2 regions of the Streptomyces sp. NPDC059037 genome follow, and region 2 is predicted to be linked to the other one. Evidence: riboswitches for the same ligand, from Rfam matches in the RefSeq annotation. Region 2 holds a riboswitch; the other holds the start of a gene.

Region 1 (15,304 bases), on a different contig from region 2:
GTCGGAACCATCATCTGGCTCAGTTCCGAGCTGATGTTCTTCGCGGCCCTCTTCGCGATGTACTTCACCCTGCGATCGGTGACAGGTCCTGATCACTGGAAGGAAATGGCTTCGGCCCTCAACTTCCCGTTCTCAGCGACGAACACCACGATCCTGGTGCTCTCCTCCCTCACCTGTCAGCTCGGCGTATTCGCCGCCGAGCGCGGTGACGTGAAGAAGCTCCGGATGTGGTTCATCGTCACCTTCATCATGGGTGCGGTCTTCATCGGCGGTCAGGTGTACGAGTACACCGAGCTGGTCAAGCACGAGGGCCTCTCGCTCTCGTCCGACCCGTACGGCTCGGTCTTCTACCTGACCACCGGCTTCCACGGACTGCACGTGACAGGCGGCCTCATCGCCTTCCTGCTGGTCCTCGGCCGCACCTACGCGGCCAGGAGGTTCACCCACGAGCAGGCGACCGCAGCCATCGTCGTGTCCTACTACTGGCACTTCGTCGATGTTGTCTGGATCGGTCTTTTTGCCACGATCTACATGATCAAGTAGCCGGGCCCGAACCCGAACCCGAACCATTCCGAAGCATCGACGCAGAAGATCCTGACACCGGGGTAATCCGTGAAAAAGCTCTCCGCACGACGACGCCACCCGCTGGCGGCGGTCGTCGTCCTACTCCTCGCGCTGGCGGCCACCGGGGGGCTGTACGCCGCGTTCGCACCCGCGGACAAGGCGCAGGCCGACGACACCGCCCAGTCCCTCGCCATCGACGAGGGCAAGAAGCTCTACTCCGTTGGCTGCTCCAGCTGCCACGGAACCGGCGGTCAGGGGTCCTCCGACGGTCCGAGCCTGGTGGGCGTCGGCGCCGCCGCCGTTGACTTCCAGGTCAGCACCGGCCGCATGCCGCTCCAGCAGCCGGGCGCCCAGGCGCCGAAGAAGAAGGCCATCTACAACCAGGCCCAGGTCGACCAGCTCGCGGCGTACATCGCCTCGCTGGGCGCCGGACCGAACATCCCCACCGAGAAGCAGTACAGCCCGGACGGCGCGGACATCGCCAAGGGTGGCGAGCTGTTCCGCACCAACTGCGCGCAGTGCCACAACTTCACCGGTGAAGGCGGCGCGTTGACGAACGGCAAGTTCGCCCCGTCGTTGGAGGATGTCTCCCCGAAGCACATCTACGAGGCCATGCAGACCGGCCCGCAGAACATGCCGTCCTTCCCCGACACGGTCATGCCGGAGAAGAACAAGAAGGACATCATCGCGTACCTCGACGCGGTCAACGGCGAAGAGACCGAGAGCCCCGGCGGTCTGTCGCTGGGCGGTCTGGGTCCGGTCAGTGAAGGCCTGTTCGGCTGGATCTTCGGCCTCGGCTCGCTGATCGCGGTCGCCGTGTGGGTCGCCGCTCGGACCGCAAAGGCCAAGAAGTCATGAGTAGCCAAGAGATTCCAGAAGAAAAGAACCTGCCCAGCGAGCAGGAGACCGAGCACGGCTCGGTAGCGGTGGCGGACGAGAAGAACCCGTTCGCCGACCCGGGGCTGCCGCCCCACGAGCATCGGGTCCAGGACATCGACGAGAAGGCCGCCCGGCGCTCCGAGCGCGCGGTCGCCTTCATGTTCCTGCTCTCGATGCTGGCCACGGTCGGCTTCATCGCCTCGTTCGTGGCCTTCCCGGTCGACCAGAGCGTGTACATCTGGCCGATCGGCCACATCAGCGCGCTCAACTTCTCCCTGGGGATGACCCTCGGCATCGCCCTCTTCTGCATCGGCGCGGGAGCGGTCCACTGGGCCCGCACCCTGATGTCCGACGTGGAGGTCGCCGACGAGCGGCACCCCATCGCCGCCGAGCCCGAGGTCAAGGCCAAGGTCATGGCCGACTTCAAGGCCGGCGCCGAGGAGTCGCAGTTCGGCCGCCGCAAGCTGATCCGCAACACGATGTTCGGCGCGCTGGCCATGGTGCCGCTCTCCGGCATCGTCCTGCTGCGTGACCTCGGTCCGCTGCCCGAGGACAAGTTGCGGCACACCCTGTGGGGCAAGGGCAAGCTGCTCGTGAACATGAACACGAACGAGCCGCTGCGCCCGGCGGACGTCTCGGTCGGTTCGCTGACCTTCGCCAAGCCCGAGGGCCTGGAGGAGCACGACCACGACTTCCAGGTGCAGATCGCCAAGGCGGCCCTGATGATCGTCCGGATCCAGCCGGACAACATCAAGGACAAGCGCGAGCTCGACTGGTCGCACGACGGCATCGTCGCCTACTCCAAGATCTGCACCCACGTGGGTTGCCCGATCTCCCTGTACGAGCAGCAGACGCACCACGTCCTCTGCCCGTGCCACCAGTCCACCTTCGACCTCTCCGACGGTGCCCGAGTGATCTTCGGCCCGGCCGGTCACGCACTGCCGCAGCTGCGCATCGGCGTGAACGACGAGGGCTACCTCGAGGCGCTCGGCGACTTCGAAGAGCCCGTCGGTCCTGCTTTCTGGGAGCGCGGATGAGCACTTCGGCGAACGACAACAGCCGCAAGAAGGAAGCGCCCGCCGGTGAGCGGGTCGCCGACTGGGCGGACGGCCGCCTGGGGATCTACTCCCTGGCCAAGGCCAACATGCGCAAGATCTTCCCGGACCACTGGTCCTTCATGCTGGGTGAGGTCGCGCTCTACAGCTTCATCATCATCATCCTCACGGGTGTGTATCTGACGCTGTTCTTCCACCCGTCGATGAACGAGGTGGAGTACCACGGCAGCTACGTCCCGCTGCAGGGACAGCTGATGTCCGAGGCGTTCAACTCGACCATGCACATCAGCTTCGATGTGCGCGGTGGTCTGCTGATCCGGCAGATCCACCACTGGGCGGCGCTGATCTTCCTCGCGGCGATGTTCGTGCACATGATGCGCGTCTTCTTCACGGGTGCCTTCCGCAAGCCCCGTGAGGTCAACTGGGTCTTCGGCTTCCTGCTGCTCGTCCTCGGCATGTTCACCGGCTTCACCGGTTACTCGCTCCCGGACGACCTGCTCTCCGGCACCGGTGTCCGCTTCATGCAGGGCGCGATCCTGTCCGTACCGATCGTCGGTACGTACCTGTCGATGTTCCTGTTCGGCGGGGAGTTCCCCGGCGGCGACTTCGTGGCCCGGTTCTACTCGGTCCACATCCTGCTGCTGCCCGGCATCATGATGGGCCTCCTGGTGGCCCACCTGATCCTGGTCTTCTTCCACAAGCACACGCAGTTCGCGGGCCCCGGCAGGACCGAGAAGAACGTCGTCGGCATGCCGCTGCTCCCGGTCTACATGGCCAAGGCCGGAGGCTTCTTCTTCCTGGTCTTCGGCATCATCGCGGCCATCTCGGCGATCGCCACGATCAACCCGATCTGGGCGCTCGGTCCGTACCGCCCGGACCAGGTCTCCACCGGAGCCCAGCCCGACTGGTACATGGGCTTCTCCGAAGGCCTGATCCGCTTCATGCCGGGCTGGGAGATCAACCTCTGGGGTCACACGCTCGTTCTCGGCGTGTTCATCCCGCTGATCATCTTCCCGCTGGTCCTGGTCGCGATCGCGGTCTACCCGTTCATCGAGTCCTGGGTCACCGGCGACAAGCGCGAGCACCACATCCTGGACCGCCCGCGCAACGCCCCGACCCGTACGGCCTTCGGTGTCGCATGGATGTCCTGGTACTTCGTGCTGCTCATCGGCGGCGGAAACGACCTGTGGGCCACGCACTTCCACCTGTCGATCAACTCGATCACCTGGTTCGTGCGCATCGCCTTCTTCGTCTTCCCGGTGCTGGCGTTCATCATCACCAAGCGGATCTGCCTGGGTCTGCAGCGGCGCGACAAGGACAAGGTGCTGCACGGACGCGAGTCCGGCATCATCAAGCGCCTGCCGCACGGTGAGTTCATCGAGGTCCACGAGCCGCTCAACCAGGAGCAGCTGCACACGCTCACCGCGCACGAGCAGTACGCGCCGATCGAGATCGGCCCGACGGTCGACGAGAACGGCGTCGAGCGCAAGGTGTCCGGTTCGCAGAAGCTCCGGGCCAAGCTCTCGAAGGGCTACTACGGGGAAGACAGCCAGATCCCCAAGCCCACCGTCGAGGAGTACAAGGAGATCACGAGCGGCCACGGCCACCACTGATCCCTGAGCTCGCAGAGCTCTGACCACAAGGTCGCCACGGCAAGAGCCCCGTCCATTGCGCGGACGGGGCTCTTTGCCGTCCCCGGACCTGGATAGGGTGTCCTTGGCCCATTTATACGAACTCAGGAGCGGCAGATGAGCGCTGTGACCCCCGCAGGAGGCAATACCGCGGCGGGCCGTTCCTGGCCCGACGTACTGAACGGTCTGCTCGACGGGCGCGACCAGAGCGCCGACGACACCGCCTGGGCCATGGACCGCATCATGCGCGGCGAGGCCACCGACGCGCAGATCGCCGGCTTCGTGGTGGCGCTGCGGGCCAAGGGCGAGACGGTCGAGGAGATCTCCGGTCTCGTACGCGCCATGTATGAGCACGCCAATGTGATCAAGGTGCCCGGCGAGACCGTCGACATCGTCGGCACCGGTGGCGACGGCGCCAAGACGGTCAACATCTCCACGATGTCCGCGATCGTCATCGCCGGCGCGGGCGCGAAGGTCGTCAAGCACGGCAACCGCGCCGCGTCGTCGGCCAGCGGCGCCTCCGACGTGCTCGAGAAGCTCGGCGTGAACCTGGAGCTCACGCCGCAGCGGGTCGTCGAGGTCGTGGAGGAGGCGGGCATCACCTTCTGCTTCGCGGTGAAGTTCCACCCGGCGCTGCGGTACGCGGGCGCCGCGCGCGGCCAGCTGGGCATCCGGACCGTGTTCAACCTGCTCGGTCCGCTCACCAACCCGGCCAGGGTGCGGGCCCAGGCGGTCGGTGTCGCCGACCCGCGGATGGCGCCCGTGGTGGCCGGTGTCTTCGCCGAGCGCGGGCATTCCTCGCTCGTCTTCCGCGGCGACGACGGGCTCGACGAGCTGACGACGACGTCGACCTCCCGGGTCTGGGTGGTGCGTGACGGCGCCGTGCGCGAGGAGGCCTTCGACCCCCGCGACGTCGGGATCGACCTGGTGCCCATCGAGGCGCTGCGGGGCGCCGACGCCTCGTACAACGCGGAGGTCGCGCGGCGGCTGCTCGACGGGGAGACCGGGCCGGTGCGGGACGCGGTGCTGCTCAACTCGGCGGCGGCGCTCGTGGCCCTCTCGCCGGGCGAGGGGAGCCTCGTGGAGCAGATCCGGGCCGGCATGGTGCGGGCGGCCGAGTCCATCGACTCCGGGGCCGCGAAGAAGGCCCTGGAGCGCTGGGTGGCGGCCAGCAACCGCTGACACGGGCCCCGCATGTGACGCAAGGCGCAGTCCGGATTCTGGACTGCGCCTTGCGCGTCGAAGATCGTGTGGCAAGATGCTCAACAGGTCATGAGTGACAGCGATTAGGCCCCGGCTTGCTGTCCGGCAACCCTCCGTCCGTGGCGGGGTGCCCCGGGTGAAGACCAGGCCGTACGCAGCAAGGCGTATGGCAAGCGCGGACCCCTGCGCACTCGATGAGTGTCGCATCCCTGGGGTCCTGGTCCTCAAGGGAGCAGTCTCGTGAGCAAGCGAATGCGATAGGGCTTTCCGGCCCCTTTTCCGCACCCCCTTTTCTCTTCATCACTGCACCGCCCTGCGTGTCGCACGGGCGTCGCTGCAGTGAACTCGCCTGCCTTCCCACGGGAGTTCGCCATGTCTGTTTCCGCCGTAGCCGCCGACTCGTCCGTCTGTGCCCCCCTCGCCGTCCTCGGCCGGGACGTCACCGTGCCGCTCGTCACCGGTGGCGAGGTGACCTACGCCGCGCTCGACTACGCGGCGAGCGCGCCCGCGCTGCAGCGGGTGTGGGACGACGTGGCCGCGTACGCGCCGTACTACGGCAGCGTGCACCGCGGGGCCGGGTATCTGTCGCAGCTCTCCACCGACCTGTTCGAGAACAGCCGGGTCACCGTCGCCGAGTTCCTCGACTGCCGCGAGGGCGACCAGGTCGTCTTCACGCGGTCGACCACCGACTCGCTCAACCTGCTCGCCGCCGCGCTGCCCGCCGACTGCCAGGTCTTCGTCTTCGAGACCGAGCACCACGCCTCGCTGCTGCCCTGGCGCGACGCCCGCGTGACGTACCTGAACGCGCCGCGCACCGCCGACCAGGCCGTCGCCACCCTGGAGCATGCGCTCGCCGACCGCGACCCTTCCCCAAGCTCTCAACTTCGTTCGAGCAGGGGAGGCCCCACTGGGCCCGCCCTGGTCTGCGTGACCGGTGCGTCGAACGTCACCGGTGAGCTGTGGCCGGTGAAGGAGCTGGCCGCCGCCGCCCACGCGCACGGCGCCCGTATCGTCCTGGACGCCGCGCAGCTCGCGCCCCATCACCCCGTCTCCGTACGCGAGTTGGACGTCGACTGGGTCGCCTTCTCCGGTCACAAGCTGTACGCGCCCTTCGGCTCGGGCGTTCTCGCGGGCCGCTCCGACTGGCTGCAGGATGCCGAGCCCTACCTCGCCGGCGGCGGCGCATCCCGGAAGGTCGCCCGGCGCACGGACGGCGGCGTGGACGTCGAGTGGCACGACACCGCCGCGCGGCACGAGGCCGGTTCGCCGAACGTCATCGGCGTGTACTCGATCGCCGCCGCCTGCAAGGCGCTGACCGAGGCGGGCTTCGACGAGCTGGTCGCCCGCGAGAACCACCTCATCGCCAAGGTCCGCGAGGGCCTCGCCGAGGTGCCCGCGGTGAAGGTGCTCTCGCTCTTCGGCGACGACGCCCCGCGCGTCGGCGTCATCTCGTTCGTCGTCGAGGGCTGGAACAGCTCGCACTTCGCCGCCGCGCTCTCCGCCGAGTACGGCATCGGCGTACGCGACGGTCTCTTCTGCGCCCACCCGCTGGTGCGCACCCTGCTCGGCAGCGACCCGCAGACCCAGGGCGAGTGCGGTGCCCCCGAGGCCGCGCCCGGCGAGAAGTCGCTGAACGCGATCCGGGTGAGCTTCGGCGCCGGCACCCCTGACGAGCACGTCGAGCGTTTCGTGCGCGCCGTCAAGGAGCTGGTGGCGGACGGCGCGCGGTGGAACTACCGCACCGAGGACGGGCGTTGCGTGCCGGACACCACCGGGGCCTGAGTCATTGAGGACGGCAGCCGGGTGCCGATCTGGATCATCCGCAGGGCCCGCTCGGTCGCGTCGGTGAGGAACTCGCCGCCCCGGCCGAGCGCCTCCGTGAGCGAGACCGGGGCGGGCAGGATCGCGCTGTAGGCGTCCACGCCGGCCGCCCGCACGTGGTGCGCGCCCTGGCCGATGGTGCCCGCGAGGACGAGCACCGGACGGCCCGACCGCTTGGCGCGCCTTGCCACCTCGGCGGGGATCTTGCCGTGCGGCGTCTGGTGGTCGAGGGCGCCCTCGGCGGTGACGACGAGGTCGGCGCGGGCCAGGCGGGCGTCCAGGTCCAGGTGGTCGAGCAGGACGTCGAAGCGGGGGAGCAGCTCGGCGCCCAGCGCGGCGAGGCCGGCGCCGAGACCGCCGGATGCGCCCGTGCCGGGGCCGAGGGCGAGGTCCGTCGTGGCGTGCAGGTCGCGGGTGAGGAGGTGCGCCCAGTGCTCAAGGGCGGCCGCGAGCACCTCGACCTGGGCGGGTGTGGCGCCCTTCTGGGGGCCGAAGACGCGGGCGACGCCGCGCTCGCCGGTCAGGACGTTGAAGGGGTTGCAGGCGACCCGGATCTCGGTGTCCTTCAGGCGGGGGTCGAGGCCTGCCGGGTCGATGCGGCTCAGGCGGGTCAACTCACGTCCGCCGGGCGGGAGTTCCCAGCCGTCCGCGTCCAGGAGCCGGGCGCCGAGCGCCTGCAGGGCGCCCGCGCCGCCGTCCGACGTTCCGGAGTCGCCGCAGCCCACCAGGATGCGGCGGGCCCCCGCGTCCAGGGCGGCGCCGATCAGCTCGCCGACGCCGTACGTCGTCGTGGCGCCCGGGTCGCGCAGATCGCGCGGGACCAGCGAGAGCCCGGCCACCGCCGCCATCTCGACGACCGCCGTGCCGTCGGGGAGCAGCGCGAAGTGCGTGCCGATCCGCTGGCCGACGGGCCCCGTCGCGGGCAGTGCGACCAGGCGGCCGCCGCCGGTGGCGGCCAGGGCGCGCGCGGTGCCCTCGCCGCCGTCCACCAGGGGGATCAGATCGGTCACCGCGTGCGGGACGACACGGCGTACTCCTTCGGCGATGGCCTCGGCCGCGGAGTGCGCGGACAGGGACTCCTTGAAGCCGCTGGGGGCGATGGCGAAACGGGTCAGCATGGGGGTCTCCAGGGCAGAGGGAACCGATGGGCGAGGGGGTAGCGCCCGAAGGGGCGCGGGGCTGTGACATTGGCGGCTCCGCCGCGAAGGGGGTCCCCCCTGTTCGAGCGCAGCCGAGAACGTGGGGGAGCGACCAAGCCCCCACCGGCCCGCAGGTGACGTTCCAGCACAGCGCTCAGCGAACGGGCACGCCGAGCAGCGGCCACAGCGCGACGGCGAAGAGCAGTACGAGCGCGGCCGTCAGCGGTGCCAGGACCGCGGAGAGGCGCAGCAGGTCGCGCGGGGTGTAGGTGGGGGTGCCGGGGATGTCGGCGAAGAGCGTGACGGGCTTCGCGGAGGCGGGCAGCGTGTGGCAGAAGCCCGCCGCCGCGGTGGACGCCAGGGCGGCCGCGACGGGGTTGACGCCCGCGCCGACGGCCGCCGCGACGACCAGCGGGACCAGGACCGAAGAACGCGCCGAGCGGGACTGCAGGACGAGGTGCGCGGCCGTGCTGACCCCGACGACCACGGTCAGGAACAGCCAGGGCGGCACATCCAGCGGAACCCCGCCCACCAGCCACTTCGCCGCCCCCGAGTCGGCGAGCGCGACGCCCATCGCCATCGTCGCCGCCATGAAGAGCAGCAGCGACCAGGGCACCGTCTTCAGGGCGTCCTTCAGGCGTACGGTGCCGAGTGCGGGGGAGGATGCGACGACCGCGCCGATCAACGCGACCACGGCGGGCGGCACTTGGTGCAGCGGCTCGCTGCACCAGAGCGTGACGACCGTGGCGAGCAGCAGGGCGCAGCGGGTCTCGGCGGGCTCCCAGGGGCCGGTGACCGGCTGCTCGCTGTGCTCCTGGAGCTGCTCGACGGTGATGTGCACGGGACCCTTGCGGTCCGCGCGCCGCGTCGTCGTCAACAGGACGGCCTCCGCCGCCAGATGGGACGAGGCCATGGCGAGCGGCAGGCCGAGCAGCAGCCACTGCGTGAAGCCGATCCGCTCCCCGGTCGCCTCCCACAGGACCGAAACCGTGATCAGATGCGCTCCCGCGCCGATCAGGGTCGCGACCGCGGAGAGCAGGATGACGGTCGGAAAGAGCAGGGCGAGCATCACGACCAGGCGCTTCCGGTCGGCGAGGACCTTGGCGAGGGCGAGGAAGACGGGCAGCGCGAGCGCGGCGCGGCCCGACGTGGCCGGCACCGCGAAGGCCGTCACGACGAGCGCCGCCGTCGTCAGATGCGTCAACTGCCGTACGCTGCGCGCCCCGCTGACCAGAAAGGCCGCCGCCCGTCCCGCCAGACCGCTGCGGGCCACGGCCGCCGCGAGCACGAAGGCACAGATCAGCAGCCAGACGGTCTCGTCACCGAGGGTGCCGAAGAGCGTGTCGCTGCTGATCACCCCGGTCGCGGTGAGCGCGAGGCCGGCGCCCAGCGCGATGTACGTGTCGTCGATCGGCGTACCGATCCACGCACAGGTCGCCAGGGCGAACACGGCGAGCGTGAGGCGGGCGTCGCCGCTCAGGCCGGGGAAGTTGCCGGGAACCACGAGCAGCGCGCACAGACTCAGCGCGATGCACAGCGTGATGGCTTGGCGGGGATTCAGGGTCACACAGGAAGCCTCGGGCCCCGCCGTGAGCCCTCAATGAGCCTGAGATGAAAGGAACTTCACCGGGTGATCCGGGCGCTCACTCCGGCAGGCCGGGCGCTCACCCCGGCAGCCGGTACCCCATCCCGCGCACCGTCTCCACCCGCTCCGCGCCCAGCTTCTTGCGCAGCGCCCGTACGTACACGTCCACGATGTTGGACCCGGGGTCGAAGTCGTAGCCCCACACATGGGAGAGGATCTGCTCCCGCGAGAGCACCTGCCCCGGATGGCGCAGGAAGAGTTCGAGCAGCACGAACTCACGTGCCGTCAGGTCCACCGTCCGCTCGCCCGAACGCGCCCTGCGGGTGCGCAGATCCAGCGTCAGATCCCCGCCGCGCAGCACCGTCACCTCCGGGGCGCCCGCCGCCGTGCGCAGCCTCAGGCGCACCCGCGCGAGCAGCTCCTCGAAGCGGAACGGCTTGGTCATCCAGTCGTCGGCGCCGCCCTCAAGACCCGCCACCGTGTCCCGGACCGAGTCGCGGGCGGTCAGCACGATCACCGGGGTCGTCACCCGGGCCTCGCGCAGCTGCCGAAGGACAGTGAAGCCGTCCTTGCCGGGCAGCCCGATGTCCAGGACGACCAGGTCGAAGCCGCCGGTCAGGGCGTAGTCGTAGGCCGCTTCGCCGTCGCCGACGACGCTGGTGGTGAAGCCGTTGGCCCGCAGGCCCTTCTCGACGAAGGAGGCGATGCGCTCCTCGTCCTCGACGATGAGAATCCGGTTCATGGCAGTCCTGGTTCCTGTTCTCGCAGTACGAGTACGAAGGTGGCGCCGCCGGAGCCCGACGCCGTGGGCCGCAGCTCGACCCGGCCGCCGTGCCCTTCGGCGATCGCACGCACGATGGCGAGGCCGAGCCCGGCGCCGGTGGCGCGGGCGCCGCGGCGTGCGGTGCCGCGCCGGAACCGCTCGAAGATCACCGCCGCGTCCTGCGCCTGGACGCCGGGCCCGCTGTCGGCGACGTACAGCTCGATCCGGCCCGCCGTGCTGCGTGAGCCGATGCCGATGCGCTGGCCGGGGACGGTGTGCTGGACGGCGTTCTGGGCGAGCTGCACCATCGCCTGGGTGATGCGCTGCGGGTCGAGACCGGTTTCGCCGTCGGCCACTTCGGCCAGCTGCCAGTCGCGGTCGCCGAGCGCCCGCGCCTTGACGAAGACGTCCGCGGTCAGCTCGGCGAGCTGCACCGGCTCGGGGGTGACGAAGTCGGGGCGCTCGGCCTTGGCGAGGAGGAGGAGGTCCTCGACGATGCGGCTCATCCGGTCGAGCTCCTCCATCACGATCCGGACGGTCTCCTCGCGCTCGCCCGGATCGTCTCCCATCAGCTCCAGATGGCCGCGCACGATGGTGATGGGCGTGCGCAGCTCGTGCCCGGCGTCGTCGACGAACTCGCGCTGCGCGGCGAACGCGCGCTCCAGACGGTCGAGCATGCCGTTGAACGTCTCGGCGAGCGCCGCGATGTCGTCCCGCCCCTGGACGGGGATGCGCTGGGTCAGATCCTGTTCGGTGAGCTGCGCGGCGGTCGTACGCACCAGACGCACGGGCTTGAGGATGCGGCCCGCGACCGCCCAGCCGATGCCGGTGGTCATCAGGAGCGCGACCCCGGAGATGGCGAGCAGCATCGTGAACACGTCGCCCGCCTTGGCCTGTTCGCCCGCCGGGTGGAAGGCGACGACGAACGCCGCCGCCGGATGCCCCGCGCTCGCCGCGATCTCCACCTTCGCCCAGCGGACCTCGCCGCGGTCGCGGTGCAGCGTGCCGGTCGCGTCGGGGGACTCGAAGACCGTGCGCAGGGCGGCGGTGTCCTCGGCGAGCGGATGGTCGATCCGTGGCTCGCGCGACTGCTCCTTCTTCGCGGGTGCCTTGCCAGGGCGGCCGACCAGACCGAGGAGCTCCTCGTCGGGGTCGGCGTACTGCCGGGACAGGAAGAGCCGCAGGAGGGGGTCGGGAGCACTGAACTTCTCGCCCGTGTGCGGATCGACTCCTTCGCGGGCGAGGTTGGTGAACTCCGCGGTCTCCTGGGCGAGCAGCCGGTCGATGCGGTGGTCCACGTCGCGCAGCAGGACGGAGCGGGTGGTGGCCGCGACCGCGGTGAGCGCGACGGTCATCACCACGAGCAGCCAGAGCAGGATGCGGACACGGGCGGATATCCGGCGGTGCGGGCGCTCAGCCGTCGTCACCGGGACCGTCGTCGTCGTTGTCGCCCCGGCCGCTGCCTTCGCTGCCGTCGTCGTCGTTGTCATCGCCCGGGGAATTCTCGCTCACCGGCGGTGGGGACACCGTCTCGTCGCTCGGCGTCGGCCGGGGGGCGGTGGGCTTCGAGGACGGCGCTGAAGGCGAGGACGTCGAGGACGGCTTCGAGGACGGCGAGCCGCTGTCCAGTTCCACCTTGGGCGGCGCCTTGGGGGGCTCGGGGCTGTCGGTCAGTACGTAGCTGGTCGTGGCGATGCCGAGGGGGATCGCCACGACGGCGGCCAAGGCGGCCATGCGGTGGGAGAAGACCATGACAGCGAGGGTGCGGGGCGCAGCGCGTCGGCAGCATGAGCCGCAGATGAAGAAACCCTCATCCGACGCCCGTGCGGAGGCCTAGGAGTCGAGGCCGATCGCGAACGCCGCCTCCAGGTCGTGCTGCGAGTACGTACGGAACGCGACATGCGTGTCCGTCGCCTCCACGCCCGGGATCTTGCTGATCTTGCCGGGGATGACATCGGCCAGGTCGTCGTGGCGGCCGACGCGCACCATGGCGATCAGGTCGTAGGTGCCGGTCACGGAGAAGACCTCGCTGACGCAGTCGAGGGCGGAGATCGACTCGGCGATCTCGGGGATCCGGTCCACGCTGGTCTTGATGAGCACGATCGCGGTGATCACGGCTGACTGTCTCCCTCGGTAGCCGGTGCTGGCCTCTTCACTCTATCCGTCCGGCCATACCGCACCCACGCGTAGAGAAAGCCCAGCGAGAAGCCCACCAGGTGGGCCAGATAGGCGACTCCGGGACCCTGCCCGCCCTGCAGCGCGGCGAGCCACTGCAGCGTCACCCAGAACGGCAGCACCACCCAGGCGGGAAAGCGCAGCGGAAGGAAGAAGAGGAACGGGAAGAGGCTGGTGACCCGCGCCTTGGGGAAGAGCCGCAGGCAGGCGCCGAGCACCGCCGAGATCGCCCCCGACGCGCCCACGAGCGTCTGGTCGGAGCCGGCGTGCGCGGCCGCGTAGGCGAGCAGGGCGAGATAGCCGCAGCCGACGTAGAAGAGCGCGAACTGGAGGTGCCCCATCCGTTCCTCGACCATCGCCCCGAACACGTACAGGAAGAGCATGTTGCCGAGCAGATGCACCCAGCTGCCGTGCACGAAGAGCGCGGTGAGGGGGCCGCGCGCGGCCCGCGGCACCCCGCTGATCAGTTCGGAGGGGACCACCCCCCACCGCGCGAAGTAGTCCTGCTGCGCGGCGAGCAGCTGGTCGCCGGTGCCGTAGACGGGGTTGAACCCGGACACGGGGGAGATCATGAAGACCAGACAGCAGGCGACCATCAGGCCGTACGTCACCGGGGCCGACTGGCCCCTGATCAGCCGGACCGCCGTCGCACCCCATGTGTTGATCATGAACAGAGCATGACGTAAGGGGTGCTACCCGTACAGACCGCCTCGCCGCTGTGGAGGCCGCCGCATGGAGACCCTTACAGGCCTTAGGGTTACGGGCACCACGCACCATGGAATCCCGAAGGAAAGCGAACAGCCACGATGACGGTTCCTCTGCCGACCGACACCACCCGGTGGCGCTGCACGCTCTGCGGCAACCTCACGCGTTTCGACGTGACCCGCTCTTCGAAGGTCGTCGAATATGTGCACCTCGACCTGGCCGGTGAGTCGAACGTCGAGGAACGTGAGGTGGTCAGTGAGACCATCGAGTCGGTCCGCTGCCGCTGGTGCAACGCGGTGGACAAGGTGGAACTCGTGGACAGGCCGGGTGCCGGCTCCTGAGGGAGCGGGCCCCGCACAGCTAGTGGGGTGAGCGATGGTGGAGAGCGCGAGCGGGGAGCCGGACGACGGCGCCGCTGAGGTGCTCGACCGCCCGCTGCCCGACGGAGTGCGCCGCCGGGTCGTGCAGATCGTCTCGGACGGCTTCGGTGGTCTCACGGTGAGCGAACTGCCCGCACAGCTGCGGCAGTACGCCCGTTTCACGCCGACCCGGCGCACCAAGTTCGCCGGCAACGCGATGGCGGCCGCCCTGGAGGGCGACCTGCTCTTCCGGCAGCGCATCGGCGAACGTCTCAGAGAGGCGCAGCCCGAGCTCACCGGCGCCCTGGACGCGGGCTCCCCGCCCCCGGCCGCGGACCCGCTCGACGTGGCGGCCGCGGCCTATGTGTTGCGCCCCACCGGCTGGGTGAAGCTGGTGACCGCCGCGGGCGAGGAGGCCCAGCGGGCGGACGCCGAGCGCGTCGACGACGAGACCCGGGCCGAGCTGGAGCGGCTGCGCGAGGAGCTCGCGGCGGCCCGCGGCCAGACGAAGGCCGAGACGGAGCGGCTGCGCACGGAGCTGGAGTCGGCGAAGAAGGAAGCCGAATCGATGCATCGCAAGCTGCGCGGCGCACTGAGCGACGTCAAGCGCGGCGAGGCGGCGCTGCGCAAGGCGGCGGCCGAGGCCGACGCCGTACGCGCGGAGGGCCAGGCGCAGGTGTCCGCCGCGGAGAGCGAGAGCCGGCGGCTCAAGGCCCGGCTCAGCGAGACCGAGGCGGCGCTCGAAGCCAGCCGCAGGGCGGCGCGCGAGGGCCGCAGCGTCGAGGACATGCGGGTGCGGCTGCTCCTGGACACGGTCCTGGAGGCCACCCAGGGGCTGCGCCGCGAACTCGCCCTGCCGCCCGTGTCGGTGCGGCCCGCCGAGACCGTGGACGCCGTCGAGCCGGGGCGGATGACGCCGAAGGACATCGCGGCCCGCGCGCTCTCCGAGAACGATCCGGCCATCCTCGACCAACTGCTCGCGCTGCCGCAGGCGCATCTGGTCGTGGACGGCTACAACGTCACCAAGACCGGCTATCCCACGATGCCCCTGGAGAAGCAGCGCCTCCGCCTGCTCGGCTCGCTCTCGCAGCTCGCCGCCCAGACCGGCGCCGAGGTCACCTGCGTCTTCGACGGGGCCGAACTCGCCGCGCCCGTCCTGCTCGCGCCGCCGCGCGGGGTGCGTGTCCTTTTCTCCAAGCCGGGCGTCACGGCGGACGAACTGATCCGCCAGCTGGTGCGCGCCGAGCCTCCCGGGCGCCCCGTGGTCGTCGTCTCCACCGACCGCGAAGTGGCCGACGGGATCGCGAAGGCGGGGGCGCGGCCCGTCGCTTCCGTCGTGCTCCTGAAGCGGCTTTCGCGCGGCTGACGTACGCCCGACTCTGTGCGGCTAAGGGTGCCTGAGTAACTCCTGTTCCCTATGCCCGA
Region 2 (15,304 bases):
CCCTGCGCGCCACACTGCAGCCGCCGACCTTCCTGCGGCACGGCGCCAACGGCGAGAAGCCCGCGCTGAGCGAGACCGTCACGGCCACGTTCGCCGACGTCGAGCTGAAGCCCGAGAGCTGACCGTGACCGCGATCCCCGCCAGACCCGTGGTCGCCGCGCTCTCCCCGCATGCCGGGGAGCCGGAGCGGTCAGCGGCCGCCGACGACCAGACCCCCGACCACACCGAGGCCGCGCACACGCCGCTCTGGGTTCTCGCCGCCGCGGGTTTCCTGAGCTGCGCCGCCCTGGCCGCCGTCTGCTGGATGTCCGGTCACGTCCACGCCGATCCGGCGCTGCAGACCGTAGCCCGCTTTCTGCATGTCGCGGCCCTCGTCGTCGGCCTCGGCGCGGTGCTCGCCGTGGACTGGTTCGCCGTCCTGTGGCTCCTTGGCCGCCGCCGCCTGGCCGACATCCTGAACACGGCCTGCACGCTCCAGGTCCCGATCTGGCTCGGCCTTGCCGGTCTTGCGGCCACCGGCCTGTTCCTGCATCCGGACCTGAACTCCCCGCTGACCCTGATCAAACTCGGACTCGTCCTGGCCGTCACCGTCAACGGCCTCTACGCCCACCGGCTCGGCCAGCACCTCGACCGGTACCGGGACCGGCGGGTGCCCCGCGGCCTCCTCGTCCGGTCGGGTGCCGTCGCCACCGTCAGCCAGCTCGGCTGGTGGGGCGCCAGCCTGATCGGCTTCATCAACAGCCAGTCCTGAGCCCGCCCTGAGCCCGCCCTGCAAGGAGACCGCATGTTCGCCAACTACCTCATCGGCCTGCGTGAGGGCCTTGAGGCCAGCCTCGGATGGTCTTCTGGATGCGCCGTACCGCCCGGCATCTGCGGGCCGCGTTGCACGGAAAGCTGGGCCAGGCCCTGGCCATCGGCAGCGGCGCGCTGGTGGCGACCGCCTTCCTCGCCGTCGGCCGCGAAGGCCTGGAGACCGCACTGTCCGTCTGGTCCGCCGTCATGCTCGGCTGGCTGTTCTACCGGGGCGCCCTGCGGATCAACCTTGCGAAGTTCTTCACCTGGACCGGCGCCCTGCTCGTCGTCGTCGCGGCAGGAGTCCTCGCATACGGCATCCACGACCTGCAGGAGGCGAGCGTCCTGCCCGGCCTGGACAACCGCCTGTTCGACATCAGCGCGACGATCCCGCCGGACAGCTGGTACGGCACCCTCCTCAAGGGCATCTTCAACTTCCAGCCCAACCCCAGCGTGCTGCAGAGCGCCTTCTGGGCGCTCTACCTCGTGCCGGTCCTCGCTCTCTTCCTCCGCCCGGCTTCCCCCCCCCCGGCGAGTTGTCCGCGAACGCCCCCGGAATTGTCCGTGATCGGTAACAGACGCATCCCTTGACCGCCGCGCCTCATCCTCCAGGTGGGTCGCAAGCGACCGGGGAGCGGCGAGGGACCGGGGAAAAGGGGCGGACATGGCACGGCACAGTGGCGGGCGGGGCTGGTACGGCAAGCTGCTCGGGGCGGCGCTCGGGGTGACGATGCTGGCCACGGGCGCGGGGGTGTGGAGCGCGCAGGCCGGTACGGCGGACGACTCCCCGGCGGCGAAGGCGCCGAGCAGCGCCGTCAAGCCGGTCTCGAAGACCATCGCGCACGCCTCGGAGGCGGGAAAGCGCGGCGTCAACCTCACCATCGACGACGGCCCCGACCCCAAGTGGACCCCTCAAGTACTCGAAGTACTGCGGGAGTACGACGTGAAGGCCACGTTCTGCATGGTGGGGACGCAGGCGCAGGCCCACCCGGACATGGTGAAGAAGGTGGTCGCGGCCGGGCACCGGCTGTGCGACCACTCGGTGTCGCACGACACCACCATGGACAAGCAGTCCAAGGCCTACCAGTCGAAGCAGATACTCGACGCCGAACGCATGATCACCAAGGCGTCCGGTGGCGTACGGCCGATGTACTACCGCGCGCCCGGCGGAGCCTTCACCCCGTACAGCCGCACGCTCGCCGCCGACCGGGGCATGCGCCCCCTGGGCTGGAACGTGGACACCAAGGACTTCGAGCGCCCGGGCACGGACGCCATCGTCGCCACGGTCGAGCGGGAACTGCCGAACGGCCCGACCCTCCTCTTCCACGACGCGGGCGGCGACCGCACCCAGACCGTCGAGGCCCTGCGCACGCTCCTCCCCCGCCTCAAGCAGCAGGGCTACACCTTCGGCTTCCCGGTCCGCTGAGCCCCTACCGGCCGCCGCAGCAGATAGACGCCCGCGGTCGAGACCAGGACCGCCATGCACGCGATGAACACGAGACCCGCGCCCTCAAGACCGAGCGGCTCCGTCAGTACGCCGACCCCGATGACCGGCAGCGAGATGCCCGTGTACGCGACCACGAACAGCGTCGAGATCACCGCCGCGCGCCGGTCCTCGGGAGATGCGGCGGCCACCGCGGACAGCGCCCCGCGGAACGCAAGGCCCTGCCCGCACCCGCCGACCAGTGCGCTGAGCACCACCAGCGGCAGCAGGTCCCACCGCAGCGCGCCCGCGAGCAGTGCGAGGCCGGCGAGGAGTCCGGCGCAGCCCAGTGGCAGTGATCGCCCCACCCCGACCCGGCCGATCGCCAACTGCCCGGCGGTCGAGGCGAAGAAGGCAAGCGCGACGACCAGGCCGCTCACGGCGTGGTTCTCCACGTTCAGGGACTCTGCGAGGAACGCCGGGCTGACCGAGGTGAACACCCCGAACAGCGCGAAACCCACGAAGGAAGCGATCCCCGCGGGTACGAACACCGCCCGCACCTGCGGGGGCACGCCGGGCCGCTGCGGTCGTACCGTGCTCAGCGGCCGCGGCTCCCGTACGGTCTCCGGAAGCCGCAGCAGGACGACGGCCGAGGCGGCGACCAGTGCGAGGTGCACGGCGAACGGCAGATACAGCGGCCAGGCGGCGTACTGCGCGAGCACACCGGCGAGCAGCGGACCGCAGCCGAGACCGCCCATGTTGGCGGCCGTCGCCACGAACGTGGCCCGGGAGGCGCCGACGTACGGTGCCCTGTCCATCACGTACGCCGTGGCGGCCCCGGTGAACAGCCCGGCGGACAGTCCCGAAAGCAGCCGCCCCGCGTACAGCCAGCCCATCCCGACGGCGGACAGGAAGCAGACGGCGCTCGCCGCCGCGCAGGCCAGGCCCCACAGCAGCACCGGACGCCTGCCCACCACGTCCGAGACGTTGCCCGCCAGGAGCAGCACGCCGATGACCCCGAAGGCGTACACGGCGTACACGACGGTGACCGTCAGCTCGGAGAACCCGAACTTGTCCTGGTAGAGGCTGTAGAGGGGGGTCGGCAGTGTGGTGCCGGCCATGCACACGGCGAACACCGCCCCGCTGAGCAGGCACTGGCGCCAACGCCGGTGATCACCATCCATGCCGCCGACGCTAACCCCGTACACGGCCCTCGCCTGCCATGACCTGGCCGACACCGCCGCCGGGCTGCTCGCCCCTACTGGTCAGGGGCGAGCGCGGTCTTCGCTTCCTGATCGATCTTGCCGGTGATGTTGGCGACGTGGGCCAGCGCGTCCGGTGACTCGCTGACGCCCCGCACCGCGCGCCTGGCGTCGTTGAGGGCGGTGTCGCCCGAGCCGTTGAGGGTCTTCACCCCCGCGGTGTCGGGGACGAGGTGGTTGACGTTGAGGTTGTCGTGCTCCTGGGCGAGCGCCCCGGAAGCGGAGGCGCCCGCCATGGCCGCGGCGGCGGCACCCGTCAGCAGAATCTTGGTGATCTTCATGCCAAGGGAAACGAAAAGCCCCTGACATAGGTCACTGCCCCTCACGGGGTGGTGAACAGCCACCGTCACGCGGCCCGGTCGTCTTCGCGACAGAGTTTCCGTGCCGCGGCGGGGTGCGGGCGGCCGGTCCAGGCGCCGTGTTGGCCGACGCGCCGTCGGTCGGCACGGGCCGCGGCGCCGGTGCCCCAGGTACGCCCCTGGTCGGCGGGGAACGCCCCTCGCGTCACACGCGTAATCGGCCGAAGTCGCCCTGTCCGAAAGGCTCCTGGCCCCGGCGCGGATCGCGGGGACCGGCTGCCGACGGCTACCCGGCGTACCAAAGATGGCACCGAACGTCATGACCACGCGTACGTCATCGCACTCCATCGCACCGGTACTCCCGGAGGGGACCTTCATGACCGAGCCCAACGAGCCCAACGAGCCCAACCAGCCCAGCGAGACCGACGAAGAGCAGATCGCCGAAGCCCTGAGGTCCGCCGCCAACATCACCCTGGCGCCCGGCCCCCGGGAGGTCCTCGAAGAGGCGCCCGCCCCGGACGAGGAGTGGACGCTGCCCGGCGGCAAGGCCTGGGTGTACCTCGCCAACCCCAAGTTCGGCCTGGACAAGCCGGTGATCCTCGGCGACGGGTTCAACACGGGGCCCAGCGATCTGGACTACTCCTGGGAGATCCTGGAGCGGGGCCCGTACCCGTTCATCAGCGAGCTGCGGCAGCGCGGGCGTGACGTCGTACTGATCGGCTTCGACGAGCGCAGCGCGTCCATCCTGGAGAACGCCGAGGTCGCGCGGGCCGCCATCCGCGAGGCGATCGCGCGGCGCAAGAGCGGCCATCCGCTGGCCGTCGGCGGGTTCAGCATGGGCGGCCTGGTCACGCGGTACGCGCTCGCCAAGATGGAGCACGACAGCGAGGATCACCGGACGGCGCTGTACTTCTCCTACGACAGCCCGCACCGCGGCGCCTGGATCCCGATCGCCCTGCAGTCCTTCGCCCACTACATCCGCAAGCTCAACTCGGCCTTCTCGAACCAGATGAACAGCCCGGCCGCCCGCCAGCTCCTGTGGCAGCACATCGCGGAGTGGGACGACAGCCCCGAGACCGACAAGGCGCGCACCGAGTTCATCGCCGAGCTGGAGCGGGTCGGCGGCTGGCCGCGGCAGCCCCGGAAGATCGGCGTGGCCAACGGCGTACGCACCGGCGAGGGCAACGGCATCGACCCCGGCGTGCGGGCATTCCACGGCAAGGGCCTGGCCATCACCGGCACCCATCTCTACACCCAGCCCGCGGGCGAGGACCAACTCGTCGCGCAGCTACGCGTGGTGACCCTGCGCAAGCCGCAGATCCGCACCTCGGGGCTGCCCGAGATCGACGGTGCGCCCGGCGGCACCCTGGAGGGCTTCGGCATCCTCGCCGACGAGCTGAACAAGATCCCCGCGATCATCGGCCTCGGCTCGGAGGCCGAGATCCGCGAGCACTGCTTCGTGCCCGCCGTCAGCGCGGTCGCCCTGCGTGACGTCGACACCCATCAGAAGCTGTACGAGCCTTTCCCGGAGAACTCCGAGGACAGCGAACTGGACGAGTACCTCTGCGCCTCCCAGAACGAGGGCCACACCCTGGTCACCGAGGAACTCTGCACCTGGATCATGGACCGGCTGCCGTAGCCCGGCCCGGCCCGGCCGGGCGGCAAGGGCCCCGCTCCGGGTGACGGAGCGGGGCCTCATGATGGAGCGGGGCCTCATGAGGGAGCAGGGCCGGCTCACAGCCACCGCGTCTCGCGGGCCGCCGCCCGCGCCTCGCGGCACCACGCCTCGTCGACAGGCGGCAGCTCGTCCCACGTCCACGGCTCGGCCGGGCTTCCGTCGGTCTCCAGGCCGTACGGGGCCTTCGGCGACCAGACGCGCGGCGCCGGGCGCTGCGCCACCCGGGCCTCCAGACGCTCCGCCTCCTTCGGCAGCTCCGCCTTGCGCAACGCTTCCAGCAGGGCGTCCGCGCCCTGGACGCTCTCCACGGAGACCTGGGGGACGGCGTCGCGGGCCAGCCGAGCGGCGGCGGCGTACTCCTCGGCCTCCGCCAACTCGTTGAGCAACAGGGCCAGTTGGTACGCGTCACGGGTGCGTACACGGGAGCGGGTGAGCAGCCCGTCGATGACCCGCTCGGCCCATCCGTCCTGCCCGGCATCCCGCAACCGCCGCGCCAGCGTGAGACCGCCGCCCCGCTCGGCGCTGCGCCGCGCAAGGCGCTCCACCAGGTCGGGCCGCCCCATGTCGCGCAGTTCGCCCAGCAGGAAGCTCACCCGCGTGTCGCCTGCGTCGGCCTCCGTCACGGCACGCTCGGCAAGCGCCGGGACCGCGTCCGTTCTGCCGAGCTTGGCCACCTCGGCGAGGAAGTACGCGGCCCATTCGGGATCTCCGAGGGCCACCCCCTCCGCCACGGCCCGGTCGGCGATCCGCGCCGCGGCCTCCGCCTCCCCCATCTCGCCCAGCGTCCACAGCAGGAGGGTGACGCCCGCGGCCCGGGTGACGTCGACGTGCCGTGCCGCCTCCTGGGCGAAGGGTTCCGTCAGGGCGCCCGCCACACCCGTGGCACGCAGCCCGTCCAGCATGAACGCGACGTCCTCCGAAGACCTCAACTCGACGTTTCCCGCGGCTCGTTCGGCGAGGCGGCGGGCGGCGTCGGTCATCCCGTCGTAGAAGCGCAACTGGTCGAGTACGACCCCGATGGCCTCCGGATCGCTCACGTCCGCACCGGCCGCGACCCGGCCTGCCAGCAGCCGCGCCGCCTCGGGCTCGCCCGCGTCGACCAGCTCCTCAAGGACCTCCAAGGCGCCCTCCTGGTCGCCCACGTCGACGCGCCGCGCCGCCTCCCGCGCCACGGCGGCGAGGTCGGCGCCCCGGTCTCCCACCGCATGCAGCAGCGCCAGGAGCGCGGTGGCGAGCCCCGCGTCGCCGAGGTCGGCACCGGGGAGCAGCCGGTCGGCGAGCCGGACGGCCGCGTCCAGGTGGCCCCGGCGCGTCAGGTGTCCCAACAGCCATGCGGCCAGCTGTGGTTCGGGCAGCCGCACCCGGCCCATCGGATCCCGGTCCAGGAGCGCCGCCTCCTGGCCGATCTGCGTCAGGTCGGCCAGCAGACCGGCGACCTGCTCCGGATCGGTCAGGTCCACCCGTGCGACCGCCCGCCGCACGATCCGGTCCACGGGAGCCTGCCACTTCGCGCGGGCCACACTCCACAGGAAGGCGCGGGTGCTCTCGCGCGACACGAGCCCGGCGTTCTCCGCGATCCAGAGCATCAACTCCTCGCCACGCCACACCTGGCGGGGCAGTGTGAGGAACAGGATCTCCAGCACATGCGGGTGGCCCGCGGCGATCAGCCGGCGCAACAGCAGCGTCGCCTGCTTCCGGAAGTCGCGCCGCTCGGCTTCCCTGGCCGCCACGAGCAGCTCGTGCGGGTCCGTCGTGTGCTCCTCAAGTGCCCGCCACAGCGCGGGAGTCGGCGCGGGCAGCGCCTCCTCGGAGCGCAGCGCCTGCTCCAGGTAGTCGGCGGGCTCGTACGCCGCATCGCCGCCCGCGGCCGTCCGTACGGCGACCAACGCGGTCAGTACGGAACGGATGTCCGTACGGCGGCCGTCGGGGCGCACCCCGGAGCAGAGGGAGCCCAGCGCGACGGCCGCCCAGTCGGGGTCGGCGGGCCGGTGCCTGGCATCGAGCGCGGCGTCGGCGACAGCGGACAGGAGGGCGCCGGGCAGGGGGGCGTAGTGGTGCAGGCCGCGTGCCGCGAGCGCCGCGCTGATGAGCGCGTGCTCGACGTGGCTGAAGCAGGTACCCGGGCCCGCGCCGAACGCATCCCGCAGCTCGGGCCCGCCGCTGAGGTGCGGCACGACAAGACCGTCGCGCCACCCCGCGTTCAAGGAGGCGGTCATCCGCTGGTCCCCGCTGGACTCGGCGAGCAGCCCCCAGCACTCGAGCTCCGGGCCCGTCAGCCGGTCGGGCACGGTCACTCTGCGCGTGGCGGGGGACGTGAGCAGCGCCCGGACGCGGTTGTGCGGGTCCGTCACCGTGTCGGGCCTGGCCAGGAACTCCTGGTAGGGTTCGGTCCACATGGTGCCCACCGCCACGATGCCGCGCTGTGCGAGCAGCAGTTGCCGCAGCAGGTCCGCCGCCGCCTCTGCGCCGGGTCCGCCGTGGAAGAAGCGCTGCGCCTCGTCGAGCCAGAGGACCGCGCCCGCGCCGATCCGCCCGGCACGCAGCAGCTCCAGGAGACCGGTGTGGCCCTCGGGCCGCAGCAGCGGCCGGTCGGGCGCGAGGGCGCGCAGCCCTTCGTACAGGGATCTCGTCTTCCCGGTGGAGGAGCCGCCGGTCACCATCACCAGGACGGAGCACTCCCCGGCGACGGCGGGCTCGATGCGGCGGCGCAGCTCTCCGTCGTGGCGGCGGCTCAGGTACGGGGTGAGGTACGGGAGACCGCCGGGGTCGGGTCCTGGCAGGACGGCTTCGTGCACCTCAAGGAGGGCCGGGTCCGCGTCGCCCGCGGACAGCACCGCCTGCGCCGGGGAGCGGTCATCGCGCCGCACCGGCAGGGCGGCGTCCTCCCGGCGGGCGGCCCGTTCCCACAGTTCCCGCAGCCGGGCGACGCCGTCGCCGTCGGCCCCTGTGGCGCGGGCCAGGGCGTGGACGGTGCGCCAAGTGGGCGGCGGATGGCCGTCGTTGAAGGCGTGGCTGACGGTGGTGCGGCCAAGGCGGACGCGGTGGGCCGCCGCGCGCCCGATGAGCCCGTCGATGGTCTGCCCCGCGCTGTCGCGCCGCTGCCTCAGCTCCTTGCGCAGCTGAGCGAGCGCGGCCGCGGCGTCGCCGCCCGCACCGCCCGCCACCGGCCGCCCTCCGCTTCCCCGTTCAACGGTGTCCCTGTTCAACGGCGTTCATTTTCCTCCAGGCGCACCCCGTTGCACACGGACTTCGGGACAGTCCTCACGTCCCTGCCGGACACACTCACCGAGGAGCCGTAGTGTCCCCGTCCCGTCTCGCCGTTCTCACGGCGCTCTCCCTGATCGTGGCGATCGCCCTGGACGTCGCCCTGCTCGCCGTCGCGGTCAGGACGCTGCTCGTATAGCTCGTACAGAAGGTCGTACAGAAACGCCCGAGGGCGGCACCCCTTCGTGAGAAGGAGTGCCGCCCTCGGTACGTGAAGACTGGCCTACCGAGCCGAAGAGGCTCAGAAGTCCATGTCACCGCCCGGCATGCCGCCCGGAGCGGCGGCGGCGCCCGCCTTCTCCGGCTTGTCGGCGATGACGGCCTCGGTGGTGAGGAACAGCGCGGCGATGGAGGCGGCGTTCTGCAGGGCAGAGCGCGTCACCTTCGCCGGGTCGAGGATGCCCTCGGCGATCATGTCGACGTACTCACCGGTCGCGGCGTTCAGGCCGTGGCCGACGGTCAGGTTGCGCACCTTCTCGACGACGACACCACCCTCGAGGCCGGCGTTGACCGCGATCTGCTTCAGCGGGGCCTCCAGGGCCAGCTTCACAGCGGCGGCACCGGTGGCCTCGTCACCCTCGAGCTCAAGCTTCTCGAAGACGGCGGCGGCCTGGATGAGGGCCACGCCACCACCGGCGACGATGCCCTCTTCGACGGCGGCCTTCGCGTTGCGAACGGCGTCCTCGATGCGGTGCTTGCGCTCCTTGAGCTCGACCTCGGTCGCGGCACCGGCCTTGATGACCGCAACACCGCCGGCGAGCTTCGCCAGGCGCTCCTGCAGCTTCTCGCGGTCGTAGTCGCTGTCCGAGTTCTCGATCTCGGCGCGGATCTGGTTGACGCGACCCTGGACCTGGTCGCTCTCACCGGAGCCGTCGACGATCGTGGTCTCGTCCTTGGTGATGACCACCTTGCGGGCGCGGCCGAGCAGGTCGAGACCGGCGTTCTCCAGCTTGAGGCCGACCTCCTCGGAGATGACGGTGCCACCGGTGAGGATGGCGATGTCGCCGAGCATGGCCTTGCGGCGGTCACCGAAGCCCGGGGCCTTGACGGCGACGGACTTGAAGGTGCCACGGATCTTGTTGACGACCAGCGTGGACAGGGCCTCGCCCTCGACGTCCTCGGCGATGATCAGCAGCGGCTTGCCCGACTGCATGACCTTCTCCAGGAGCGGGAGCAGGTCCTTCACGTTGGAGATCTTGGAGTTGACGATCAGGATGTACGGGTCATCCAGGGCCGCCTCCATGCGCTCCATGTCGGTCGCGAAGTACGCCGAGATGTAGCCCTTGTCGAAGCGCATGCCCTCGGTGAGCTCAAGCTCGAGCCCGAAGGTCTGCGACTCCTCGACGGTGATGACGCCTTCCTTGCCGACCTTGTCCATGGCCTCGGCGATGAGCTCGCCGATCTGGGTGTCGGCGGCGGAGATGGAGGCCGTCGAAGCGATCTGCTCCTTGGTCTCGACATCCTTGGCCTGCTCGAGCAGGGCGCCCGAGACGGCCTCGACGGCCTTCTCGATGCCGCGCTTGAGGGCCATCGGGTTGGCACCGGCGGCCACGTTGCGCAGACCCTCGCGCACCAGGGCCTGGGCCAGGACGGTCGCGGTCGTCGTGCCGTCACCGGCGACGTCGTCCGTCTTCTTCGCGACCTCCTTGACCAGCTCGGCGCCGATCTTCTCGTACGGGTCCTCGAGCTCGATCTCCTTGGCGATGGAGACACCATCGTTGGTGATCGTGGGGGCGCCCCACTTCTTCTCGAGGACGACGTTGCGACCCTTGGGGCCCAGGGTCACCTTGACGGCGTCGGCGAGCTGGTTCATGCCGCGCTCGAGGCCGCGCCGTGCCTCCTCGTCGAACGCGATGATCTTGGCCATGTGAAGTGGTCCTCCCGGACGGGGTGGAAATGCAAACGGACCGTGCCCGCGCCCGCGACGGACGGCCTGCGCGCCGTGTGGTTCCTTGCCCCACCCGGCCTGCGGACCTCGCTGACCCGATCCAAGTTCTGTCACTCTCACTGGGAGAGTGCTAAGCCCAATGATTAGCACTCGACCCCTGCGAGTGCAAGCGCCCCTGACGGATCTCAGACGTACCCGCTGACGGAGCCCGGCACGCACGAGGGGCCCGTACCCCTGTCGGGATACGGGCCCCTCGCCGTGAGTGCGTCGGTGGCCGATCGCGCCGAGATCAGACGGCGAGCTTGACCATGTCCGCCTGCGGACCCTTCTGGCCCTGCGAGATCTCGAACTCGACTCGCTGACCTTCTTCAAGGGTGCGGTAGCCGTCCATCTGGATCGCGCTGTAGTGGACGAAAACATCCGCACCACCGTCGACCGCGATGAAGCCGTACCCCTTCTCCGCGTTGAACCACTTGACGGTGCCCTGAGCCATGCCTAACTCCCCTATTACTGGCCCTTGCACGGGCCCGCACTTCGCGGACCCGGGTCAGACCTCACCCCCCCAATGGGATGTGGAGGTGTGCGCCGGAACGCGTCGACCGCGGCTGAATGTATCTGTCCAACTGCCGTCTGCAACAGGTCAATCGGACGAGAATTCCGGGCACGCCCGATCGGAAATATGCGGAGAATTTGCCGGACTTCAGGGCAAGTCGGGCCAGACAAATGCCGTGATCGGCTCAAATGGGCAGTGCACTTTGGCTACTTCTTGTCGGCACCAGACCGACTTCGTATATGCGCTCGGCACAAACGGAGAAGCTCGTTTCCCAACTGTACCGCGCTCAACCACATGGAATTGCCCCCTCCACTTCTCTCGCGGAGGGGGCAATTGAGATAACACAGGGTGCTTGCGTAAAGGATCAGCCGCCGGCACTGTGCTCGATGGTCAGCCTCCGGCGACGGCAGGAATGATCGAGACACCCGCGCCGTCCGGAGTGGCCGTCTCCAGACCCTGCTCGAAACGGACGTCGTCATCATTGACGTACACGTTCACGAAGCGGCGCAGCTTGCCCTGGTCGTCCAGGACGCGGGCGGCGATACCGGCGTGCTTCTTCTCCAGGTCGGCGATGACCTCGGAGAGGTTCGCCCCCTCGGCAGCGACCTCGGCCTGACCGCCGGTGTAGGTGCGAAGGATGGTGGGGATGCGGACGTTGACGCTCATGGGGTTCACCTCTGAGATACGGGGAGGGAGCGCCCCTGAAAGGGGCGCGGGGAACTGCGCGACCAGCCACAACGGTCCCGCAGACAAGCGAACAAGCTCAGCCTGCAAGCCCAGCGGCGCGGAACGCATCAAGGCTGGGCCGGATGGTGGCCGTGGCCTGCGAAGTGTCGGCGACCGCATCGAGGGTCTTGAGGCCGTCCCCGGTGTTGAGCACGACCGTGGTGAGGGAGGGGTCGATGAGGCCCGCCTCGATCAGCTTCTTGGTGACGCCGACCGTCACCCCGCCCGCGGTCTCCGCGAAGATGCCTTCCGTCCGCGCGAGCAACTTGATCGCATCGACGACCTGCTCGTCGTTCACGTCCTCCACCGCACCACCCGTACGCCGCGCGATGTCGAGGACGTACGGCCCGTCGGCCGGGTTGCCGATCGCCAGCGACTTGGCGATGGTGTTCGGCTTCTGGGGGCGTACGACGTCATGGCCCGCCTTGAAGGCCGCCGACACCGGCGAGCACCCCTCCGCCTGCGCGCCGAAGATCTTGTACGGCTTGTCCTCCACGAGGCCAAGCGCAATCAGCTCCTTCAGACCCTTGTCGATCTTCGTGAGCTGCGAGCCCGAAGCGATCGGGATGACCAGCTGGTCAGGAAGGACCCACCCCAGCTGCTCACAGATCTCGTACGCGAGGGTCTTGGAGCCCTCGCCGTAGTACGGCCGCAGGTTGACGTTGACGAAGCCCCAGCCCTCGCCCAGCGGGTCGCCGATGAGCTCGGAGCAGAAGCGGTTCACGTCGTCGTAGTTGCCCTCGATGCCGACGAGCTCGCCGCCGTACACCGCGGCCATGACGACCTTGCCCTGCTCCAGGTCGTGCGGGATGAACACGCAGGAGCGGAAGCCGGCGCGGGCCGCGGCGGCGCCGACGGCACCGGCGAGGTTGCCCGTCGAGGAGCACGAAAGAGTCGTGAACCCGAAGGCGCGCGCCGCCTCGAGCGCCTGCGCGACGACGCGGTCCTTGAAGGAGTGCGTGGGGTTGCCCGAGTCGTCCTTGACGAACAACTTGCCCTGCTCGACGCCGAGTTCACGGGCGAGGTTGTCGGCCTTGACGAGCTGGGTCCAGCCGGGGTTCAGGTTCGGCTTGTCGGCCACGTCGGCGGGGACGGGGAGCAGTGGCGCGTAACGCCAGATGTTGGCGGGGCCGGACTCGATCTGCTTGCGGAGCGCCTCGGGGTCACCGGTCGGCAGGTCGTAGGCCACTTCGAGCGGGCCGAAACAGGCCTGACAGGCGAAGATGGGGCCGAGGGCGTAGAGCTCGCCGCACTCGCGGCAGGAGAGGCCCGAAGCGGGGCCGAGGTCTACGGAGTTCGTAGCGGTGGTGGTGGTGTCGTTCGTTGCGACAGTCTGCGCAGCCATGGAGGCGAGGCCCTTTCTCCTCATCTTCCCCGCGGCGCATCTCGCCGCGAGACGGAATTGGCACCTTCCCCACCGTGACCTCGTCGGTCGGCGGGAGGGTTGCCGGGGCTTCAACGGGCCGTATCCCTCTGCCCCTCTGGATGAGCGCTATGGCGCCGGGCTCGCGGTCCCGGTGCATTTGTTACGCGATGGCCCCCGACATGCGATGGTCATCCGCGTTGTTCAAGACTGTAACCGAAGGCCTGGACGCTTGAGATAGTCGTCCGAACCGCGAGATGGATCACACAGAGAGGACCCTGACCTTGCTGGAAGAGGCCGAGCGCTGGCTGAGCAGGCGTTCCTGGTCCGTCGCCGACCGGCCGCTTGACCGGCTCACCGCGGCGAAGAAGGCGTCCGGCACGTCGGTGAGTGTCGTGCTGCCCGCGCTCGACGAGGAGGAGACGGTCGGCGAGATCGTCGCGGAGATCCGCCGTGAGCTGGTCGAGAAGGCCCCGCTCGTCGACGAGCTCGTGGTGATCGACTCGGGCTCGAAGGACCGCACGGCCGAGGTCGCGCGCGCCGCGGGCGCGCGGGTCGTGCACCGGGACGAGATCCTCCCCCGCATCCCGGCCGTGCCCGGCAAGGGCGAGGTGCTCTGGCGTTCGCTCCTGGTGACCGGCGGTGACATCGTCGCGTTCGTCGACGCGGACCTGAAGGAGTTCTCGGCGGACTTCGTCTCGGGCATCGTGGGCCCACTCCTGACCGAGCCCGATGTGCACTTCGTGAAGGCGATGTACGACCGGCCCCTCGGCGAGGCAGCAGGTCAGGGCGGCCGGGTCACCGAGCTGATGGCGCGCCCGCTGCTGAACATGCACTGGCCGCAGCTCGCGGGCTTCGTCCAGCCGCTCGGCGGCGAGTACGCGGCGCGCAGGTCGCTGCTCGAACGGCTGCCGTTCCCCGTCGGTTACGGAGTGGAGCTGGGCCTCCTTGTCGACGCGCTGCACACGGTGGGCCTCGACGCGCTCGCGCAGGTCGACGTCGGTGTGCGCAAGCACCGTCACCAGGACGGTCAGGCGCTGGGCCGGATGGCCGCGGCGATCTACCGGACGGCACAGCTGCGGCTCGCCCGCGGACACCTCGTACGCCCCGAGCTCACGCAGTTCGAGCGGGACGAGCACGGATTCGCGCCGCGCACCCACGCCGTGGACACGGAGGAGCGGCCGCCGATGGCCGACATCGCGGAGTACGCGGAACGCCGCGTGGCGTAGCCACGCGCCCAGCGGGTGCAGGCGCGGCCAGGCGCTCGGGTCTTCGCGCGACTGCTTGCTCCTGGCACGTATACGGCCGGGTCCCCGCGGGGGTCCGGCCGTACGTTTGAGGTTTCCCCGGAGGGGCTAGATTTCGGCACATGGTCTCCGAGCAGGCAGCGGCCCCGGCCGCCCAGGTCCTCGTCGCGTCCAACCGCGGCCCTGTCACGTACACCCTGGAGGAGAACGGGGAGCTGACGGCCAAGCGGGGCGGCGGCGGACTCGTCTCCGGGCTCAGCGCGATCGGGGACGAGGCGGACGCCCTGTGGGTCTGCGCGGCGCTGGGTGACGGCGACCGGGAGGCCGTGCGGCGCGGGGTCGCCGAGCCGGGCGTACGGATGCTCGACATCGACGCCGGGTCGCACGAGGGCGTGCACGCCGACGCGTACAACGGGATCGCGAACTCGGTCCTTTGGTTCGTCCACCACATGCTGTACCAGACCCCGCTGGAACCGGCGTTCGGCCCGGAGTTCCGGGCGCAGTGGGCCTCGTACGAGACATACAACCGGGCTTTCGCGGAGGCGCTCGCGGAGAGTGCCGGGTCCGGCGCCGCGGTCCTCGTCCAGGACTATCACCTGTCGCTCGTGCCCGGGATGCTCCGCGAACTCCGCCCCGACCTGCGCATCGGCCACTTCTCGCACACGCCGTGGGCGCCGGTCGACTACTTCCGGATGCTGCCGGACGACGTCGCCGAGCAGCTGCTGCGGGGCATCCTGGGCGCCGACCGGGCGGCGTTCCTGACGGGGCGGTGGGCGGACGCGTTCACCGCGTGCTGCGTGGACGCGCTC

The links. Region 2 has a riboswitch for S-adenosylmethionine ahead of thrC (threonine synthase). Riboswitches for the same ligand answer to the same signal wherever they lie in the genome.
Region 1: linked by a shared signal. The riboswitch ahead of ACFWY6_RS27855 (aminotransferase class V-fold PLP-dependent enzyme) and the one ahead of thrC (threonine synthase) in region 2 are both predicted to bind S-adenosylmethionine.

Annotation. Positions count from the first base shown of each region.
Region 1 covers NZ_JBHYIG010000156.1:6,291-21,594, reverse strand. The annotation lists gene ACFWY6_RS27880 (heme-copper oxidase subunit III) at 1-543, shown strand, start outside; gene ACFWY6_RS27875 (c-type cytochrome) at 613-1,422, shown strand; gene ACFWY6_RS27870 (Rieske 2Fe-2S domain-containing protein) at 1,419-2,480, shown strand; gene ACFWY6_RS27865 (cytochrome bc complex cytochrome b subunit) at 2,477-4,111, shown strand; gene trpD (anthranilate phosphoribosyltransferase) at 4,247-5,311, shown strand; SAM riboswitch class IV at 5,398-5,514, shown strand; gene ACFWY6_RS27855 (aminotransferase class V-fold PLP-dependent enzyme) at 5,705-7,114, shown strand; gene ACFWY6_RS27850 (glycerate kinase) at 7,066-8,271, opposite strand; gene ACFWY6_RS27845 (SLC13 family permease) at 8,447-9,859, opposite strand; gene ACFWY6_RS27840 (response regulator transcription factor) at 9,957-10,619, opposite strand; gene ACFWY6_RS27835 (ATP-binding protein) at 10,616-12,130, opposite strand; gene ACFWY6_RS27830 (small secreted hydrophilic protein) at 12,054-12,392, opposite strand; gene ACFWY6_RS27825 (Lrp/AsnC family transcriptional regulator) at 12,474-12,755, opposite strand; gene ACFWY6_RS27820 (rhomboid family intramembrane serine protease) at 12,752-13,483, opposite strand; gene ACFWY6_RS27815 (hypothetical protein) at 13,622-13,861, shown strand; gene ACFWY6_RS27810 (NYN domain-containing protein) at 13,896-15,245, shown strand.
Region 2 covers NZ_JBHYIG010000076.1:849-16,152, reverse strand. The annotation lists gene ACFWY6_RS18010 (hypothetical protein) at 1-122, shown strand, start outside; gene ACFWY6_RS18005 (hypothetical protein) at 125-751, shown strand; partial or broken gene ACFWY6_RS18000 (FTR1 family protein) at 838-1,383, shown strand; gene ACFWY6_RS17995 (polysaccharide deacetylase family protein) at 1,457-2,218, shown strand; gene ACFWY6_RS17990 (MFS transporter) at 2,191-3,399, opposite strand; gene ACFWY6_RS17985 (hypothetical protein) at 3,474-3,758, opposite strand; gene ACFWY6_RS17980 (hypothetical protein) at 4,153-5,415, shown strand; gene ACFWY6_RS17975 (helix-turn-helix domain-containing protein) at 5,511-8,618, opposite strand; gene groL (chaperonin GroEL) at 8,960-10,585, opposite strand; gene ACFWY6_RS17965 (cold-shock protein) at 10,896-11,099, opposite strand; gene ACFWY6_RS17960 (MoaD/ThiS family protein) at 11,550-11,825, opposite strand; gene thrC (threonine synthase) at 11,923-13,254, opposite strand; SAM riboswitch class I at 13,248-13,377, opposite strand; gene ACFWY6_RS17950 (glucosyl-3-phosphoglycerate synthase) at 13,533-14,477, shown strand; gene ACFWY6_RS17945 (trehalose-6-phosphate synthase) at 14,618-15,304, shown strand, end outside.